2 regions of the Ruminococcus sp. 1001713B170207_170306_F1 genome follow, and region 1 is predicted to be linked to the other one. Evidence: riboswitches for the same ligand, from Rfam matches in the RefSeq annotation. Region 1 holds a riboswitch; the other holds the start of a gene.
The links. A riboswitch is a leader RNA that binds a small molecule or an ion and turns the genes downstream of it on or off. The one in region 1 is predicted to bind thiamine pyrophosphate.
Positions count from the first base shown of each region.

Region 2: another riboswitch for thiamine pyrophosphate. It lies ahead of thiD (bifunctional hydroxymethylpyrimidine kinase/phosphomethylpyrimidine kinase); the one in region 1 lies ahead of I4V84_RS05730 (thiamine-binding protein).

Region 1 is NZ_JADPEX010000006.1:44,101-54,083, forward strand. Features, by position in the region: gene I4V84_RS05695 (alpha/beta hydrolase) at 1-766, opposite strand, end outside; gene I4V84_RS05700 (MFS transporter) at 919-2,271, opposite strand; gene I4V84_RS05705 (alcohol dehydrogenase) at 2,360-3,394, opposite strand; gene I4V84_RS05710 (Na+/H+ antiporter NhaC family protein) at 3,432-4,757, opposite strand; gene I4V84_RS05715 (ABC transporter ATP-binding protein) at 4,936-5,688, opposite strand; gene I4V84_RS05720 (ABC transporter substrate-binding protein) at 5,803-6,810, opposite strand; gene I4V84_RS05725 (ABC transporter permease) at 6,803-7,585, opposite strand; gene I4V84_RS05730 (thiamine-binding protein) at 7,554-7,850, opposite strand; TPP riboswitch at 7,996-8,102, opposite strand; gene I4V84_RS05735 (NUDIX domain-containing protein) at 8,307-8,813, opposite strand; gene I4V84_RS05740 (AAA family ATPase) at 8,898-9,983, opposite strand, start outside.
Region 2 is NZ_JADPEX010000043.1:1,783-11,765, forward strand. Features, by position in the region: gene I4V84_RS18620 (AraC family transcriptional regulator) at 1-55, shown strand, start outside; gene I4V84_RS18625 (alpha-glucosidase) at 209-1,885, shown strand; TPP riboswitch at 1,957-2,062, shown strand; gene thiD (bifunctional hydroxymethylpyrimidine kinase/phosphomethylpyrimidine kinase) at 2,265-3,107, shown strand; gene cytX (putative hydroxymethylpyrimidine transporter CytX) at 3,109-4,284, shown strand; gene I4V84_RS18640 (alpha-L-fucosidase) at 4,499-5,821, opposite strand; gene I4V84_RS18645 (M28 family metallopeptidase) at 5,846-7,108, opposite strand; gene I4V84_RS18650 (transglutaminase domain-containing protein) at 7,293-9,920, opposite strand.

The sequences.
Region 1 (9,983 bases):
TCAAATACCAGCTCATTTTTATGGCTGCCTTCAGCCAGCCATAGGATGGTGCACAGGTCTGGAGAAATTGTTTTTCTTTTCGCAGGTTGTTGTACCTTATAAATTTAGGTTCAGAGGTGCCAGCGCTGGTTTGGAAGGTGTCGGTTCCGTCGTATGGCTTCTGTCCTAAGACATAGGACTCTTCCTTTCCCAAAACGCATTCTGCATGGGCGATCAGTACGGTCAACGGCCATGGCACGCCTCCAGTGAGCGGTTTGATCATAGGAGAGCTTAATATCACTTTATGAAAAAGAGCGGGTTCCCAGGCTGCGGCGATTGCGCTGATTGCACCGCCCATGGAGTGGGCAAAAAGGTTCAGGGGCAGGTCTGGATGTACCCTTTTAATTTCGTGGCATACTTTCAAAAAATCCCTTACATACCGCTTCCAGATATCAATATATACCAATGAGGGATCTGCTGTCAGGCGGTAGCTTTGGCCGTGTCCCATATGTTCTGGCATGTATACGTGATAGCCAGCCTGTAAAAAATAGTAAATCATCTCCTCATATTTTGGCGCACCTTCTGTGAAGCCGTGGCTGATTACAACCACCCCTTTTGGATCATCTGCCAGATAACGTTTCACATGGATTTTTCCTATAATTCCATTTTTCTCATGGTAAATGTCTTCTGCTCCCGGAATGTACCCATCCCGGCAATGAGCCTTTAAATAAGGTTCCACCTCATTTTTCACAGCATCTAAATATTCGTTTTCCTGTATTATTTTCATTTCAAAACTCCCCTTACAAGCAGCTTATAAAATCATAAAAAACAATCATCACGATTCACACATTCCTGATAACACAACTCATTCAAAAGTATCTTTGAAAAAGGTGTACTGCGACATGTGTTACAATTTACGAGAGTTTTAATACTTTACTACTATCCCCCAATAATCCCATTAATCTTCTTCTCATTATAAAACACCAGAATAATTCCGCCCACCATACAAAACACCGCTGCGCCAAAGGCTGCGATTCTATAACCAGTTCCCTCTCCTGCTCCAATCGTAGAAACAGCAGTAAAGATCAGCATGGAAAGACTCTGGCCCAGTTTGAATGCAAAGGTTCTTGCCGCATAAAACATTCCTTCCCTGTTGCTTCCGGATGTGATGGAATCACTCTGGGCGATATCTGCCACAACCGCCTGGGGCAAAATTCCGAAAATCGCCATCGGCAGCGCTGCCACCACCGTCAGGATCAATCCCTGTACGGTTTCCGGAATAAAGCTCATTTTTCCCATAAATCCTGTATAGAAATAAGCCAAAATGAATACAGCAAATGCAAATAGAATCATCTTTTTCTTACCCAGTTTCGGGGTAAGCTTATTTACCGGAATGTAAAATACCAAAGACAATGCTGTCATCCCCACAAAATACAGGGTTGTCATCGTCTCCGGCAGCTTCAGAAGGCTGGTCACAAAGAAAGGCAGACCTGTCTGAAACATGGTAAGGGCGATCCAGTAAAAAATATCGGAGCCCACAAATTTACAAAATTCTCCATTCTTAAACGTAGCAGTCAGGGAGCGAAAAGCAGACTCTTTTGCTGGAACTGTGTCCACGTAATCCTTTTCCCGAATGCAAAATACCGGTATCAGCATGCAGATAAATGCCACCACTGCCATCAGCGTGAAGGTGACACGGATGGCGCCAACACGTCCAAATGCCGGGATAAATGCACCCCAGATAGTTGGTGCCAGGTATGCAACTGCAGTTCCTGCAATGAATGTAAAGGAAATCACCGTAGAAATGTTAAGCCGCTCCTGCTGAGTATGTCCCAGCTCCGGAATCAAGGCATTATACGGTGTGCAATAAGCTGTAATGGAAAGGTAATAGGCCAGAACCATCACCAGCAAAAACGCTGCATTGAGCCAGCTTTTCTCATTAATCGGGGACCAGAACACCAGCACTGTGGAAAGTGCCAGAGGCAAGGACGCCCATTTCAGGAATGGAATTCGCCGTCCATCTTTGGCTGTACACCGGTCCGACCAGGACGCGATCATAGGATCTGTAAAAGCATCAAAAATTCTCCCGAAGGCTGTGATTCCTCCGATAATAGTGAAAATGCCAAGCACCACCAGTCCCTGTGGAATAAATACGTTCTGCCCCTGGCTGATGGCGGTTTCATCTGGCTGATAAAAATACACAAGCCAGTTTGAAATGATTCCGGACAACATTGCCCATCCAAACTGACCTGCTGCAAACTGCCATATTTTTGCTGTTGTAAGTTTCTTCATCACGTACTTACCTCCTGCTTCTTTATATAATGATAGTATCATTTTTGTGCCCGCTTCACAATATACGAATCATTACTATTGCACAATTTTAGCATTCCACAGCTACTTTGATCACTCCATCTCTCTTATTTTCAAAGAGCTCATACGCTTCCTCAATTCTGCAAAGCGGATAAGTATGTGTGAGCAAAGGCTCTGTATCAAGCCTGCCTTCTGCAATCAGCTTCAGTGTTTCCTCGCAGTGACAGCCATCCACTCCGCCGGTTTTAAATGTAAGATTCTTGCCGTACATATCCGGAAGAGGCAGTATCTGGGCTTTATCATAAAGTGCTACCACAGTCACAATTGCATTTGGTCTTGCGCATTCCCATGCCAGACGAAATGTAGCTTCCGCTCCTGCAACCTCAAGAACCACATCTGCTCCTCCATGCTCACTGTTAGCCAACGTAAACTTCTTGCATTCTTCTGGTGATACAGTAAGAACCTGCGGATAATGTTCCTTAATAAAGCCAATACGCTTTTCGTCTTTTTCGCACATAATGATCCGCTTCGGTTTCTTCAGCATCACACAAAGCAGCGTACAGATTCCGGTAGGACCGGCTCCGATGATCAGCACCGTATCATCTTCTGTAATCTGGGAAATATGTGCCGCCCAATAGCCTGTAGCCAGAACATCTCCTACCAGCAAAGCCTGCCTGTCAGTAACCTCATCCGGAATTTTGTTAAGCCCCTGATCTGCAAAAGGCACCCGCACGTACTCTGCCTGACCTCCGTCTATGCGGCAGCCAAGAGCCCAGCCCCCATTTTTATCCGTGCAATTATTAACATAGCCTTTTTTACAGAAAAAGCATTCCCCACAAAAAGTTTCCACGTTTACCGTTACTCTGTCTCCCGGTCTCACATTTGTTACACCACTTCCAACTTCTTCTACAATTCCTACCATCTCATGACCAACTGTTATCCCCGGAACCGCACGTGGAACACTTCCATGTTTGATATGAAGGTCACTTGAACAGATGCTGGCAAGAGTTACCTTTACAATAGCATCCCTGTCATCTATAAGCACAGGCTTAGGCTTTTCCATTAATTCAAATTTTCCTTTTGAAACATATGTATATGTCTGCATTTTTATCTCATCACTTTCTAAAAAGATTTTTAAGCATTCACTGTCTGCCATCCGTAACTTTCATAGTAGATATAAAAACAAGTGAACTAAGCAGCAGCATATAAGGATACAGCAGCATTGGAAGTATATCAAATGCACTGACCACTTCTCCTAAACTGGCTGCAGCAGAAACAGCAACCAGCATTTGCGCTCCGTACGGTAAAATCCCCTGAAAAATACAGGAAAATGTATCCAAAATAGAAGCCGCTTTTCTGGCGCTGATACCGTAATCCTTTGACATTTCCTTTGCAATCGGGTTCGCCATAACGATCGCAACTGTATTATTGGCAGTTGCAATATCCATTAACCCAACCAACAATCCCATTCCCAAGAGTCCGCCTTTTTTTCCTTTAAACACTTTCTTTATCCAGTATAATAAAGCGGAAAATCCACCGTACTCCTTGATCAGGGCACAGATTGCAGCTACCAGAATCGCAACCATACTGGTTTCAAACATCCCTGCAGCACCAGTTCCCATATTTCCGATCAGGTCTGTTGGTGCTATCATTCCTGTTGCAATCATAATAACTGAGCCACTTAGAATACCTGTAATCAGTACGAAAAATACATTAAATCCGATGATACCACCTATAAGAACCAGAATATAGGGAACGGTCTGTATTAAATCGTATTTTTCTTCGATAAATCCACCATTATAATTTTTCACAGACAAAACCAGCAGAATAACAATGCTGGCAATGGCAGCCGGCAGTGCAATAAAGAAATTTTCCTTAAATTTATCTTTCATTTCACAGCCTTGTCCATTACATGCGGCAATGGTTGTGTCTGATATAAATGACAGATTATCTCCAAACATGGCGCCGCTCATGACAGAACCAATACAAACCGGCAGTGCAAATCCGGATACCCTTGCTACTGCAACTCCAATTGGAACGATCAGTGTAATTGTTCCTACAGAGGTACCCATTGCAAGAGAAACAAAACAGCTGACCACAAAAAGCACAACAACTGCAAACTGAGGCGGAACCAGTGACAAAATAAAATATGCAACACTGTTTGCGGATGTTCTTCCGACTATACCTACAAAAATACCTGACAGCATAAAAATTATGATCATTGTAATAATGTTAGGATCACTGATTCCAATCCCCATAACTTCCAGCTTATCATTCAATTTAAGCTCGCGGTTCTGTATACAGGCAACAAGTAATGCAACCAGAAATATTACAACAACGGGGATTTTATAAAATCCCATCTCGATATCCAGGCCATACTCAAATAATATGCCAAGCCCCAGATACAAAACAACAAACACTACTATAGGAAGCAGTGCTTTTCCATTTCTTTTTTCATTTTTCCTCATCCTACACTTTTCTCCTTCTTAGTTATAGTACTAATAGTATCATTTTTGTGTCCGCTTCACAATAGCAAGTCAACTAGATATTTTATATAAAAAGATCCCGGCAGGCTTCTGCTTCTGAGCGCTCAAACTCAAAAGTATGAAACCTGCCGGGAAGTTTTATTTTCATCAACCAAAAAAACTATAGCTTACTGATAATCCGTCTCTTATATTCCAAAAATTCTTCTGACAATGCAAAATCCGCTGCCCTGGGTTTTCTCTCCTGGATCACGATCTCATCTTTGATGGTTCCCGGAGTTCCGTTCAGAATGTAAATCCGGTCGGACAAAAGAATGGCCTCATCAATATCATGGGTGATAAACAAGGTAGACAGATCAATATGCTGCATAACTTCCAGATACCATTTATGCACGCTGGCCTTTGTCAATGTATCCAGTGCACTGAAAGGCTCATCCAGAAGGGCAACTCCGCTGGAACTTAAATAGGTTCGAAGCAAAGCCGCACGCTGACGCATACCACCGGACAGCTGGCTTGGATACTGATACTGGGTGCCTTCCAGACCAAATTCTGCAAAAAGCGGATTGGCCTTTTCCCTGGCTTCTGCTTTCTTCACGCCTTTCAGTACAAGGGGAAGTGCTACATTGTCGATCACTTTCTTGTGGGGAAGGAGAAGATCCTTCTGCAGCATGTAGCTGATGCTTCCAGGTGTGGAAGTCACATCCTGATCTTTCAGATAGACCTTTCCTTCATCAGGTGGGATAATACCGGAAAGCACATTGAACAATGTGGTCTTTCCGGAACCGCTGACTCCCAGAAGGGAAACCAGTTCCCCCTGCTCCAGATAAATGGAAATGTCCTCCAAAACCTTTTTTTCACCGTATGTTTTTGAAATATGTTCTGCTCTTAAAATCACTTTATTTTGTTCTGATGACATATTCGTTCCTTATACACAGTGCTACTTCTATAACCAGTTCCATTTTCCGCAAAAATCGGGGTAAATTTTCCTGACAGAATAGCTCTATGTGTTAATTTCTTTCTCTTTCATTCCTTACTGGGGAAGATAATCATTAGAGAAGCCGACTCCAGTAAGATCCTTGTCGCAAAGCTGGTTCTCATACAGCCATTTGTAGAATGCATTCCATCTGTCTGCGTCAATTACGCCCCAGCTTTCTGCGTCGTCAATGTATTTTGTGGAAAGGAATTCCTGGCTCTTCTTTACAAGGTCTTCAGCATCCTTCAGAGAACCTGTATTATCGCCGTCAATGAGGATCTGTGCTGCCTCATCCGGATTCTCTGCTGCAAACTCATATCCCTTTGCAGTTGCTTCCATAAATGCTTTCGCCTGATCCGGGTTCTCAGCAAGATAGTCGTTATTTGCAATGATAACCGGTGTGTAGTAGTCAAATACAGGGTTGATATCAGAGAATGCAAAATAATCGCAGTCTACACCTTCTACGTCAGCATTGATTCCGCCCCAGCCCTGGAATACCCAGATGGCATCCGTCTGATTGGCAGCAAGTGCTGCTGGCTCATCTGTAATATCATTAGGGATCAGGGTAACCTGGCTGAAATCTCCACCGTCACCATTTACAACATTTTCCAGCATAGCAAGCTCGATTGGGGAATCCCATGTGGAATAGGTTTTTCCGGTAAGTCCGGCTGGTTTGTCAATTCCGTCACCTTTTCGGGAAAGGATTCCGGAGGTGTTGTGCTGAATGATTCCTGCAACCGCTGTGATTCCAAGAGGCTCGTCAAGTGCAAGGGAAGCAGCCATGGTATCCTGAGCCTCAATCGCAAACTGAGCCTGACCTGCTGCACACATAAGGGCTGCCCCATTTTCCGGTGGCTGAACGATCTCCACATCAAGACCAGCTTCTTCATAGTAGCCTTTTGCCTGTGCTACATAAAGTCCGGTGTGGTTGGTATTCGGTGTCCAGTCCAGGCAGAATGTGATTTTCTCCTGCGCACCATCTTCTGCGTATACACCTGTAGGAACTGCAAACACCATAGCTGCCGCTGCAACTGGTGCGATTACTTTTTTCAGATTCTTATTCATGATTTTTCTCCTTTTCTACCTGCAGCCATGGCATTGTGATCCGGCTGACAATATTTACTGCCAGAAGAAGTAAAAGGCTGATGATCACAATGAAGATAATAACTGCAAACATTTTATCAAAAGAATATGCTTTTTTTACACGGGTCATATAAACACCAAGTCCGTTAAATCCACCCAGCCACTCAGAAACAACGGCTCCTACAACTGCATAGGAAGCAGATATTTTCAGCCCGGAAAAAAACTGGGGCAAAGCACCTGGAAATTTCACATGGCGGAAAATCTGTGCCCGGCTGGCTCCCATGGCCTTCATCAGACGAATGGCATCCGGATCCACACTTTTATATCCATCCAGCAGTCCGATTGTAATTGGGAAAAAAGTGGTGATCACAACCAGAGTGATCTTAGGTGCCATTCCAAATCCCATCCAAAGCACCAGAATTGGCGCAATGGCAATGGTCGGTATGGTCTGCGTAATGATCATGATCGGATAAAATGCCTGATCCATTACACGGAACCGATCCATCATAGTTGCAAACACAAATGCCAGCGCGATTCCAATGAGAAGTCCGTAAAAGGATTCCAGCAAAGTGAATTTCGCATGGAAAAGTATGGTTGGCAGATCGCCAAACAGGGCTGTCAGCACTGCTACCGGAGATGGAAGCATGTAGGAGGGAACAATTCCCGAAATGCTTACCACTTCCCAGCCAAGCAGAATCACGGCCATGGCTGCAATTGGAGGTATCTTACTGGTGATGTTTGGTAACTTTCTTTTCAATGGTAAGTACATCCCCTTCTGGTTTATATGCAATTTTAACATATACGCTCATAGCCTTGCAGCCTGCGCGCTCAGCTACATGCTGACACTCTTTTACAATATCCATCAGCTGGTCGTAATCACCTTCAATGGTGGTCTCAAATGGTCCTACATAATAGTTCAGACCAGTGGATCTGATGTAGGCGATCACCTCGTCTACAATGCGGATAACTTCCTCTTCATCCTGTACATTTGGCAGTACCTGAATTGCTACACTTGCGTTCATTTTCTTTTCCTCCTATTTTCCGTCCCATAAACAGGACTTTGCGTTAAAAATCGAATAAGAACCATTCTTGAAACTGTGACGGAACTGAACAGGCTCTGTCAGTCAGTATGAAAAAAGAGCACCTGCCATCCAGACAAATGCTCCTAATTACATCGTTAAACACTTCCTACACTGGCATGATCCAACAGGTTAAAAGGGTCTAAGGACTACCTTACTCTCAGCTTCTCAATTGAAACTCCCCTGGTCTTTATTCAGATTTCGTTGCTTATTATAATACACCTTTCTTCAAATTACAAGAAACTATTTTTATCTCAATTATATTTTACATACCCTTAACAGAATTGTACTGCTCGCAGTCTGACCAGCACGCTCTAATTAATATTCCCATTTCATCAGAATTCGTTAAAAAAATCCCCCTGCATATCACAGTTATTTCCTGCAGAATATATAATAAATCTACAGATTCTCAAAGGCAGCCTGAATACTGTCATAGTGCAGGAATTTTCCCTGGGCTGCAAATTCCTTGATCTGATTCAGGGTGGCAAACATGTGGCCGTCTGTCTCTTCTTCCTGAAGGTGTAGATCTTCTTCTTTCACATCCATCACAAAGCGGTAAACATCTACGAAATAGTTATCTCCCTCCCCGGGATTCTCTCTTTTGTAAGTAAAAAGATAGCCGCCCTGCGCACTGCTTACGTCAAGACCTGTCTCCTCTTTCACTTCGCGGAGTACAGCGTCATAAGAGGATTCCCCTGCCTGTGCTGCACCGCCGGAAACTTCCCACCAGCCTGGTGCCCAGGCTTTTGTCAGCACACGTTTGGTAATGAGAAACGTACCATCTGGTCTTGCCACTACTCCAAGTACGGTGAGATGGTATTCTCCGTCCTTTAAACACCAGTCGTTTCGTTTCATGGTACGGCCGGTAGGTCTCTTGTTAATATCATAGATGTCCCAGAATTCCATTTTATCACTCCTGTTATATTTTTCTCGTGTATATTCTTGTTTCATTCTTATTTCGCAAATATTGTTATCATATGCAATATTTTACTATTTCAGCAGTTCCTCCACCATCTCTCTGGTATACTCTACCTTCTCTACATGGTTGACCTCGATCTGATACAGTGCATTTGCCGCAATGTGCTCTGCTGCCTGCTCCAGATCACGAATACCTGAAGTATTGGAATAACGCTGGATGATTGCCTCCAGCGCCCCCTCTGTGATAATGCACTCACTCTCTTCCATATGCATTCTCTTAAGAACTTTCGGAAGAGAGAATCTGGAAAAGATTACTTTCTTCTCCTCAGCTGTATAATCCGGAATATCAATTACTGCGAATCTGGACATCAGCGGTGCACTGATCTGGTCACGGTCATTTGCAGTAGCAATTGGATAAACACCGCCAGTTGGGATCATACACTCCATATAGTTATCTGTAAATCCAAGATTGTCCAGAAGGGTAAGAAGTACGTCTGCCGGATTTCCATTTCCTTTGCCGGAATTTGCCTTATCAAGCTCGTTAATAATAAATACCAGATTAGAGGCACCAGCCATGGAAAATGCCTCCATAATAATTCCGGGCTTTGCATTTGCGTAAATACGGGGGCTTCCGGTAAGCTGCTTAGAGTCGTTAATTGAGCTCATGTCCAGCGTAGTCCACGGAAGTTTCAGGATTCTTGCAACTGCATAGGCTATCTGGGATTTGCCAGTACCGGCAGGTCCGATCAGAAGAAGTCCGTAGGCCGGAAGGGTATGTGTACGGTTGATCTGGATAATCGTCTCGATAATACGTTGTTTCACACGCTCCATTCCATAAAGCTCTTCATCCAGGATTCTCCTTGCCTCAACAGGATCGATTGCTTCAAAATAATTGTTCTTCCACTGGATATTCAACATAATAGAAAGAGCCCTCTGTGCATGATGGCGCTCTTCCTGAGAAACTTCACTGGATCTTGCCACTGCCAGATTTCTTCTGGTCCAGAGTCTGATATTATCCGGCAGTGTTTTGCCTGCGCAGGTCATAAAATCGGTAATACTCTGAATGCTGGTAAGCTTCATCTCATCACCGTTTTCCTCCTGTTCCTCATCCTCTTCTGCCTCAGCAGGTGCATTACTCTCCAGAAGTCTCTCAATCAT
Region 2 (9,983 bases), on a different contig from region 1:
CACACCTCTGCAATATCGGAAACACAGCCAGGGGATTGAGAATCCTTCCTTATAAAACACGCTTGCCCCCCTATGTACGAAATGATTTTCCAAACAATCTCTGGTCAAAATTTCGTATTTTTTAATCAAATTAAGGGAAGTATTTTCTTTTTCATGTATGTATAATGTACTTAGTTCAAAGATAATCATTATATATAAGGAGACATAAATGAATAGCACGAAAAAAAAATGGTGGCAGGATAAAGTAGCCTATCAGATTTATCCGAAAAGCTTTTATGACACAAACGGTGATGGAATCGGCGATCTGCCGGGAATTATTGAGAAACTGGATTATTTAAAGGAGCTGGGGGTTGACATTGTCTGGCTTTCCCCCTGCTATCGCTCCCCTCTTGCCGACCAGGGATACGATATTTCCGATTATTACGACATTGACCCGCGATTCGGAACTATGGAGGATATGGACCGCCTTATCGCAGAAGCAAAGAAGCGGGACATGTATATTGTCATGGATCTGGTTGTAAACCACTGCTCTGATGAGCACGAATGGTTTAAAAAAGCCTGTAAAGATCCGGATGGAAAATACGGCCGTTTCTTCTATTTAAGAGACAAAGAAGATGGTAAGCTTCCTACTAACTGGCGCTCCTATTTCGGAGGTTCGGTATGGGAGGATCTGCCTGGCACCAACAAACAGTACCTTCATGTTTTTCATAAAAAGCAGCCTGACCTGAACTGGGAAAATCCAGAGCTCCGTGAGGAAGTATATAAAAATATTAACTGGTGGCTGGACAAGGGTCTTGGCGGTTTCCGCATTGATGCTATCATTAATATCAAAAAAGCTCTTCCTATGCATGATTATGAGCCTGATCGTGAGGACGGACTCTGCAGCATTAATAAAATGCTGGAGGAAGCTTCCGGAATCGGAGAATTTCTTGGAGAAATGCGTGACCGCACCTTCAAGCCTCACGATGCTTTTTCCGTAGGTGAGGTTTTCAACGCAAAAGACGAAGAGCTCCCGGATTTTATTGGAAACAATGGTTATTTTTCTTCTATGTTCGACTTTAACGAAACCATTTTCGGAGGTTCTGAGAAAGGCTGGTACGATTGCAAAGAAATCACACCTGACGACTACAAGCGCTGCTGTTTTGAGACACAGGCCAAAATGGGGGATTTCGGATTTGTTTCCAATATTATCGAGAATCATGACGAGCCTCGCGGTGTCAGTCACTATATTCCAGAAGGTGATTGCTGTGACACAAGCAAAAAAATGCTGGCGGCATTGAATTTCATGCTTCGTGGACTTCCCTTTATTTATCAGGGACAGGAGCTTGGCATGGAAAATATCCCGTTCAAATCTATTGACGAGGTAGATGATATTTCAACTCTGGATGAATATAAAGTTGCACTTGACGCCGGACTTACCCCGGAAGCAGCTTTGAAAGCTGTTGCCCGCCGCAGCCGCGACAATGCCCGTACCCCCATGCAGTGGACTGGTGAAGAAAATGCCGGATTTACAGCTGGTACACCGTGGCTTCGGGTAAATTCCAATTATACCGCAATTAATGTGGAAAAAGAGACGATTGATCCAAATTCCGTACTTAATTTCTATAAGAAACTGATCGCTCTTCGCAAGGATCCGGAATATAAAGAAACCGTTGTGTATGGTGCTCTGGAGCCATTTATGGAAGACCGGCATAATTTAATGGCATACTACCGTAAAGGAGATAAAACTTTACTTGTGGTTGGCAATTATCAGTGGGATGAGCAGGAAATTACACTTCCATCAGAATGCAAAAAGGTGCTGATCAATAACTACCCGGATATGGTTCTGGATGGAAATTCAGTTAAGCTGCATGGATATCAGGTGCTGGTTGTGGAGTTAGCGTAAACGATTTTCACGCTTGGTATTTATTGTATTCCAACACCTTATTGACAATTTTTCCCATTATTACTATAATAACAAAAGAACAGGGGAGCTTGTACACAGGCTGAGAGGAAATTGTGAATTTCGACCCTTTTACCTGATGCGGATAATGCCGCCGTAGGAAGTCATCATGGGTTTGATTTTTTTCGGAGACACCTCATTGGGGTGTCTCTTTTTTCATATGGCAGCAATGCAGCGTTCGGCTGGGGGCACCACTTTCGGACGCTATATAAAATTAATGCATACATAACAACAGTGCCGGTTTGTAAAAAGATTTTTTCACGTTATAACTCATAACTCGTGGAAACTGCTTCAAACAAGGCCAAGAGAAAGGAAGAAAATTATGAGAACAGCATTAACAATCGCTGGAAGTGACTCCAGCGGAGGCGCCGGTATCCAGGCTGATATCAAGACAATGATCAGCAATGGAGTATATGCCATGAGTGCGATTACCGCACTTACCGCACAGAATACTACCGGTGTAACAGGTATTATGGAAGCAACGCCAGAATTTCTGGCCGACCAGCTGGATAATATTTTTACAGATATTTATCCGGATGCGGTGAAGATTGGAATGGTATCTTCCAGCGCACTAATTGAAACCATTGCGAAAAAGCTTCGCCAGTATGAAGCAAAGAACATTGTAGTAGACCCGGTTATGGTCGCCACAAGCGGAGCCAAGCTGATCAATGATGAAGCCATTGAAGCCCTTAAAAGTCAGCTTCTTCCAATGGCCACAGTCCTGACACCGAATATTCCGGAGGCAGAGGTTCTGTCCGGAATGAAAATAGAAACTGCCGAGGATATGATCAAAGCCGCTGCTGCCATCGGAGAGAAATACAGCTGTGCAGTGCTTTGCAAGGGTGGTCATCAGCTAAATGACGCCAATGACCTTCTGTGGCGCAAAGGCGATTACAAATGGTTCCAGGGAAAGCGGATCAACAATCCAAACACTCACGGAACAGGATGTACCTTATCCAGTGCCATTGCTTCTAATCTGGCAAAGGGATTTGACCTGGATACTTCCGTGGAGAGGGCAAAGAAATATATTTCCGGAGCACTTGCTGCTATGCTGGATCTTGGAAAAGGCAGTGGTCCTATGGATCACGGATTTGCAATAAAAAATGAATTCACACTGTCACATGACGAGATTACGGCAGAAGCCGCTGATAAGGAGGCAAAATAACATGACTGAAAAACGTACTTCCATTTTTGAAAACGGCCTGATCTGGTTTGGCGCTGGTGTTTCCCTGGCGGAAATCCTCACCGGAACCTATTTTGCCTCACTTGGCTTTGGAAAAGGTCTTCTTGCCATTATCATCGGACATATTATTGGCTGTACCATGCTTTTCCTCGCCGGAGTAATTGGCGGAAAAACACGCCGCAGTGCAATGGAAACCGTAAAAATGAGCTTTGGGGAAAAGGGCGGGATTTTCTTCTCCTTCCTGAATGTACTTCAGCTGGTTGGCTGGACTGCTATTATGATCTACGACGGAGCTCTGGCCGCAAACGGTGTGTTACATACCGGAAGCTGGGTATGGTGTCTGGTAATCGGTGCACTGATCGTACTGTGGATTTTTATCGGCATCACAAACCTTGGAAAAATCAACACCATCGCTATGGCAGCACTTTTTATCCTCACATTGGTACTCTGCAAGCTCATCTTCTTTGATGGCGGGACTGCACTTGCCATTGGCGAGGAAGCCATGTCCTTTGGTGCTGCGGTTGAGCTTTCTGTTGCAATGCCACTGTCCTGGCTGCCGCTGATCAGTGATTATACCCGCGAGGCGAAGGAGCCAGTGAAAGCAACTGCTGTAAGCTCTATTGTTTACGGTCTTGTAAGCTGCTGGATGTATGTAATCGGTATGGGTGCAGCGATTTATACCGGTGAATCCGACATTGCTCAGATTATGGTGAAAGCCGGACTGGGAATTGCAGGCCTTCTGATCATTGTATTTTCCACTGTTACCACCACATTCCTGGATGCTTACTCCGCCGGAATTTCATCTGAATCTGTATTTTCCAAAATTAATGGAAAATATGCCGCAATTGCCGTAACCATCATCGGAACAATTGCTGCAATTGTATATCCAATGGACAACATTACCGATTTCCTGTATCTCATCGGTTCTGTATTTGCACCGATGATTGCCATTCAGATTGCCGATTTCTTCCTTCTGAAGCGTGCTGACAGCCTGGGCGAAGCGGTTGACATAACAAATGCGGTAATCTGGGTGATCGGATTTGTGCTGTACCGAATTTTAATGAGAATTGATATTCCTGTGGGAAATACACTGCCAGATATGGTGGTTACCATTCTCATTTGTATGATCGTGCGAAATGTTTTAAAGAGTAAAAAATAGACTTTCACTTTAGAGTGTATTGGATAAAAGGCTTTCTGCAAGATGTGCGTCGCAATTTGCAGGAATGATTTTTCAAACACGCTCTAGCTTTCGTATAAACACTACTCGGTTCAGGAAAGTGCCAGAGATGGGCTTTCTTATAAATCCAAAAAGGGGCTGCCATTTCCCGGCAGTCCCTTTCTGTTTATTTCTTTTTATATCTGCTTATATCTGTTTATTCTTCAGTTTCTTCCAGCGTTACTTCCACAACCGTATCCCGATCATCCGGAAGCGGATAGCTGTCGCAAGTGTCAGCGTTGAGGAAAAAGAACTGATTCTGGGAGTATTCCTTCAGGTTCCAGTAATCCGTAAGCTTTACCTCGGAATTGTCGGAAAGACGGCGGAGTTTTTTGATCTTGCCGTGGATTCCGGTGAGAGGGATTGCTCCTGCCTGGGGCTCCATAACGTGGGCGTAGATTTTATTTCCGTTGCGGGTGTAACGGCCCCATTCCGGTTTATCGATTTCAGCATAGCCACAGCCGTAGATGCTCTTGGAGTTCTCGTCCATCCACTCTCCTACTTCTTCCAGAATCTTCACAGACTCCTTCGGAATACGGCCTTTTGCATCAGGCCCCACATTCAGGAGCAGGTTGCCACCCTTGCTGACACACTCAACCAGCATGTGGATGACCATTTCAGCTGATTTATAATGACGGTCACTGGAAGAGTAGCCCCAATTGTTATTCAGGGTCAGGCAGGCTTCCCAGGGTACCGGATCACCCAGCTCATTGCGGATTCCTGCTGGTGGGATCATCTGCTCCGGAGATGCGAAATCGCCGGAATATTCGGTAGGATTTGCAGTAAGGATAGAACCGGAATCCTCAGCACTGCCCTCCAGACGGTTATCAATGATCAGCCAGGGCTGGATGGAACGCACCATGGAAATCAGCTCCTGGGCTTTCCATTTGTCGCACTTCATATCGCCGTAGGAGAAGTCGAACCACATCAGATCCAGCTTACCATAATTGGTAAGAAGCTCTTTGATCTGCCCAAACATAAATTCCAGATAGCGGTCGAAATCGCGGTTTTCATTGGAGCATTCCGGATGGTTGCGCATTGGATGGTGCATATCCCCATAGTGTGGGAAATCCGGGTGGCGCCAGTCTATAATAGAAAAATACAGACCTACTTTGATTCCTTCTGCACGGAATGCCTCCAGGAACTCTTTTACCAGGTCTTTGTGGCAGGCTGCGTTCATGGAGTTGTAGTCAGTAAGTTTGGTGTCAAAAAGGCAAAAGCCGTCGTGGTGTTTGGCTGTGAGCACAGCATATTTCATGCCCGCCTTTTTCGCAAGACGCGCCCACTCTCTTGGGTTGTAATTCTCAGCTGTGAACTCTTCTGTGAGATGGCAGTAGTCCTCATGTGGAATCTGCTCCATGCTGCGCACCCATTCTCCTCTGGCAGGGATTGCATAAAGTCCCCAGTGAATAAACATGCCGAAACGGGCGTCACGGTACCATTCGGTACGTTTTGTTCTTTCTTCGATTACTTTGTTCATTTTATAATGTCCTTTCCTGTAACATTAGGCAAAATACTTTTCCAGTTCTCTCTTCATATCCTCTGGAATTTCCCGTTCAAAGGAAAGCTCTGGCTTGTTTGCCACCCATGTAGCTGCTGTGCAGAGAGTTTTCGCTCCTTCTTCCAGTGCACGAGGAGAAATATATTCTACCGTATCGTGTCTTGTATGCATGCCAAAGCCGTCACGGTTTAAGGTAAGCGCTGGCACACCTTTCCATGCGAAAGTATTGGAATCGCTGGCCCAGACCTGATTTTTGATGGTAACACCCAGCTGATTTTCTTCCATGAGGTTTTTCAGTTCTGCACAGACAGTCGGATCTGCAGTTACTCCCAGAACGTTTCCTCCCAGGAGCTGCCCTGCCAGGTCTACATTCAGATTAAACACATGGCTGCTCATTTCTCCTTCATGGGATTTCACATAATTCTGGCTTCCAACCAGACCTTTTTCCTCGGAGCCAAACCAGATGAACTCCATCGTTCTGGCTGGTCTGTGCTCTGCGAAATGATGAAAAGCTTCCATCACCATGGCTCCGCCGGACATATTGTCATATGCACCAGGGCCTTCCGGAACAGAATCATAATGAGCCGTTACCGTAACGATTTCTTCTGGAAAATCAGTTCCCAGAATGCGTACTGCCACATTGGCGGAATTGCGGGAAATCTCGCTCTGCTGAATGTTCAGGCAGCACTTGGATGCCTGTTTCTCCACGATTTCCACTGCATCCAGATAATGGATAGATGCGCCTGGAAGATCACCTGCCTTGCGGCGGTACTGGGTTGGAATCCGGTCTTCCCCCTGATCCAGCGGCGTGCCGCATATGGTTACAAAGCCAAGTGCACCTGCTGCTTTTATTTTATTTATCATATCTTCACGAATAGGATCGCAGACCAGCACAACTGCCCCTTTTGCCTTGGAAAGACTGATGTCGTCTCCTTTTCCCACGAAGAGAAATGGTGCTGTGATGCCCTCTTCCAGGGTGCAGGCGCCATTCAGGTAGGCACGCACCGGATAAGCCTTCTTATAAGGCTGGCAGATTACCAGCTCTGCCTTTTTCTGCTGAAAATCCGGACACTGGAAAAATTCCATGCGGGGTGTCTGAATGTAGACAGACTTTCCCGTCTGGGCTGCTGCCTGCTCCGCTTCCTTCAAAATGTATTCAGCTGCTTTGTGCTCCCCCTTAGTGCCGGATTCACGGACGTATGCCGTGTCAGCTACAAACTGATACGCGCGTTGTCCATTTGGGTGAATTTCTGTGTATTTATTCATAATTTACTCCATTTAGAGATGGCTTCCGATTTACTCCTATTTAATGCGCTACATTCAGAGGCCTTGCAATTTTCCTTATTATGCTTTGCTGCGCACCTCTAGAGCACAAAGAAAACCATCTCTATATTTCTTAGAAATTCTACTATATACTTCAAAAACTACTATATCTTCTTTTAAATGCAATTTATACTTCCGGCACTTCTTCCATAATACGGATCAACATATCGCCAGTTCCAACATTATAGCCGCTGGTTGCATAAATCCCTACAGACTCGCCATTAGTTACCAGAATTAGCGGAAGCTTGTCTGGATCAACGTACATTCTTCTTCCCAGAAGTTCAATGTTTTCTTCAAAGGAATCGTAATAGATGGAAACATTCGGGAACATCTTCAGCACTTTTGCCAGAAGAGGATCCTGCTTGGCTTCTGGAGTACGAATCATGAAGGAGATGGAATTTTCAAATTCGTGGAATTTTTCTGCATGTTCCAGCATTTCGTTCAAAATATGTTCCGTAGGCTCCCGGCTCTCTTCCAGCCACATGAGAATTTTCTTGCCGCCTTTGGTTAACTCAGCGCAGGTTACTGTGTTTCCGGCAGAATCTTTTACTTCAAACTCCGGAAGGGAAATACGCTCCAGCATATCGCCAAGCTGTGCTTCGCGGAGACGCAAGGTCTCTTCTCTCTGCACGCCTTCTTTTATCGTAAATGTTTTCTCCCATGCAAACTGATTTCCGTTAGGAAGGCGGTTGGTGGTAATAATCCGATAGGTTCCTGGAATCAGTGCAAGCTCCAGAGTATCCCCATCCCAGCTTCTGCCTGTAAGGTTTAAGGAAACATATTCATTTCCAACCAGACGTCCCATGGTCCAGTTCTGATAGTAGTTCCATACAGCATCTGCCTCTTTTTTCAGTGTGAGAACTGCGCCGCCCTCCTGCTGTTTCAAAACGGAAACAAACTGGTCTTTTACCCAATATTCCATTACCTTATTATCTGGGTTCAATCTTGCCGGAATTCCCAGTGTACGGGCGATTGCCACAAAAAGTACTTTCTGGGAACGCTCGGTACCAATTTCGGATACCAGACATTCGTATGGAGTTTCCATTACGGTCTCGCGCTCGTTATCCGGGTAGGCGATGATATGCGCCTGGATATAATTCCAGATCTCTGCCGGATTTGCGTGGAAAGCGGCTTTCTGCTCTTCTGTGAAAAAAGAGAGAATGCCTTTTCGGTATGGACGAAGAAGCTCATCCTCCACACGGGGATTTAATACGTAATTGATATAAAGATTATAGCCGGACTCTGCACCTGTAGCTCTTGTATATGCCGCAGATTTTTCAGCTTTATAGTTACTGCACTCTGCATTAGCACTCTCAGCGCCTTGAGTGAAGCGATCTGCGCCATTCATTTCTTTTTTGCCACATTTCCCAGTACCAGACTTCGTTTTAAATTCTTTTGCATACTGCTTGCCATATTCCAAATGCTCTTCCAATACATTGCAAACACAGTCTGTGTGGTCTTTCTCCGAAAGTACATCCACCATTGCCTGGCGAAGTTCCTTCTCATCCTCGCCTGCAAGAAAAGCAGTCATTTCCGGGTTCACCCAGTTCTCCTTCTTTTCTTTACGAATCTTGTTTGCTTCATTCAGTCGTCTGGTTCCTTCTGCTTTCTGCTCCGGGGTAGGCATGTCCGGGTTCACCGGGGTGTCAACTGGAGCAATTACATCTACAGCTCTCCAATCCTCAGCTTCCACAGTCTCACCAGTAAGAATCAGGGAAATCTCATCCTGCGCTCTGGTATCCAGATCTGCCTGTGCAAATCCTTCCATTCCCGGAAGGAACGCCAGAACTCTTACACTTCCCAAACCGGTCACTAAAGAAACGGTTCCATCTTCGTCTGTCTCTGCCTTTGCAATGGGAAAATACTCTCCCATATTCAACACCAGAAACTGCACCTGAGCGCCCTTTACAGCCGCGCCCTCTTTATCTGTCACTTTTACAGAAACAGTTTTCACCCTAGCATAACGCGCAGTCTGGTTCAACATAACCGCTGCACCTTCTTTGCCGATCACATCCTCCCCTTCTGCCGGGAAAAGATCAAACAGGCGGGAATGCACCATCATTGCTCTGGAAGAAGCATTGGTAAACCACCCCTTATTCAGGATCATAAGCGGCTCACATGCGCCTGTGAAATACCATTTTCCGTCACACCAAAGCTCCACCCATGCGTGGTTGTCATCACAGTGGGACCACCTTGGCACATACACCTGCCGCGCCGGAATTCCCACACTGCGAAGTGCATTTACCAGAAAAACAGACTCCTCACCGCAGCGTCCGTAACCTCTTCGATATACCGTAAGTGCCGGAAGTGTACGGTCATCACCACTATGATAAGTAGCTTCCTCCGCACACCAGTAATTTACCTCAATTGCCGCATCTTTCGCATTTTTTCCTTCAATTCTATCCTTCAACTCATTCCAGAAAAAGCTTCGACAAGGAAGTACCTCTTCCTCATTCACCCTGTGATCCAGAATATAATTCAAAAACATCTCCTCCGGCAGCTCTTTCACCCTGTCCAGCGTATTATAAAGAAACAGCCCATGACTTGCGAAATCCTGAATCTCCTCAAAAGTATAATTCACAAGATCACTATAAGGCGCGGTCACATACAAATACTTCATTGCCAGCCCCAGATCTCTGCCGCATCCATCCAGCTTCTCACAAATCGTCTTTAGTGGCTCCCTGTCCGGTCCAAGCTTCTCTGTTAATTTCAAAAATTCTTCTTCAATCTTCCTCTGACTGTTCTGAAGAAACATCTATTCATCCTCCTACTTTAAATAGAAAAAACGCCCTTTCACGAAAAAATTGTTCTTTTTTTG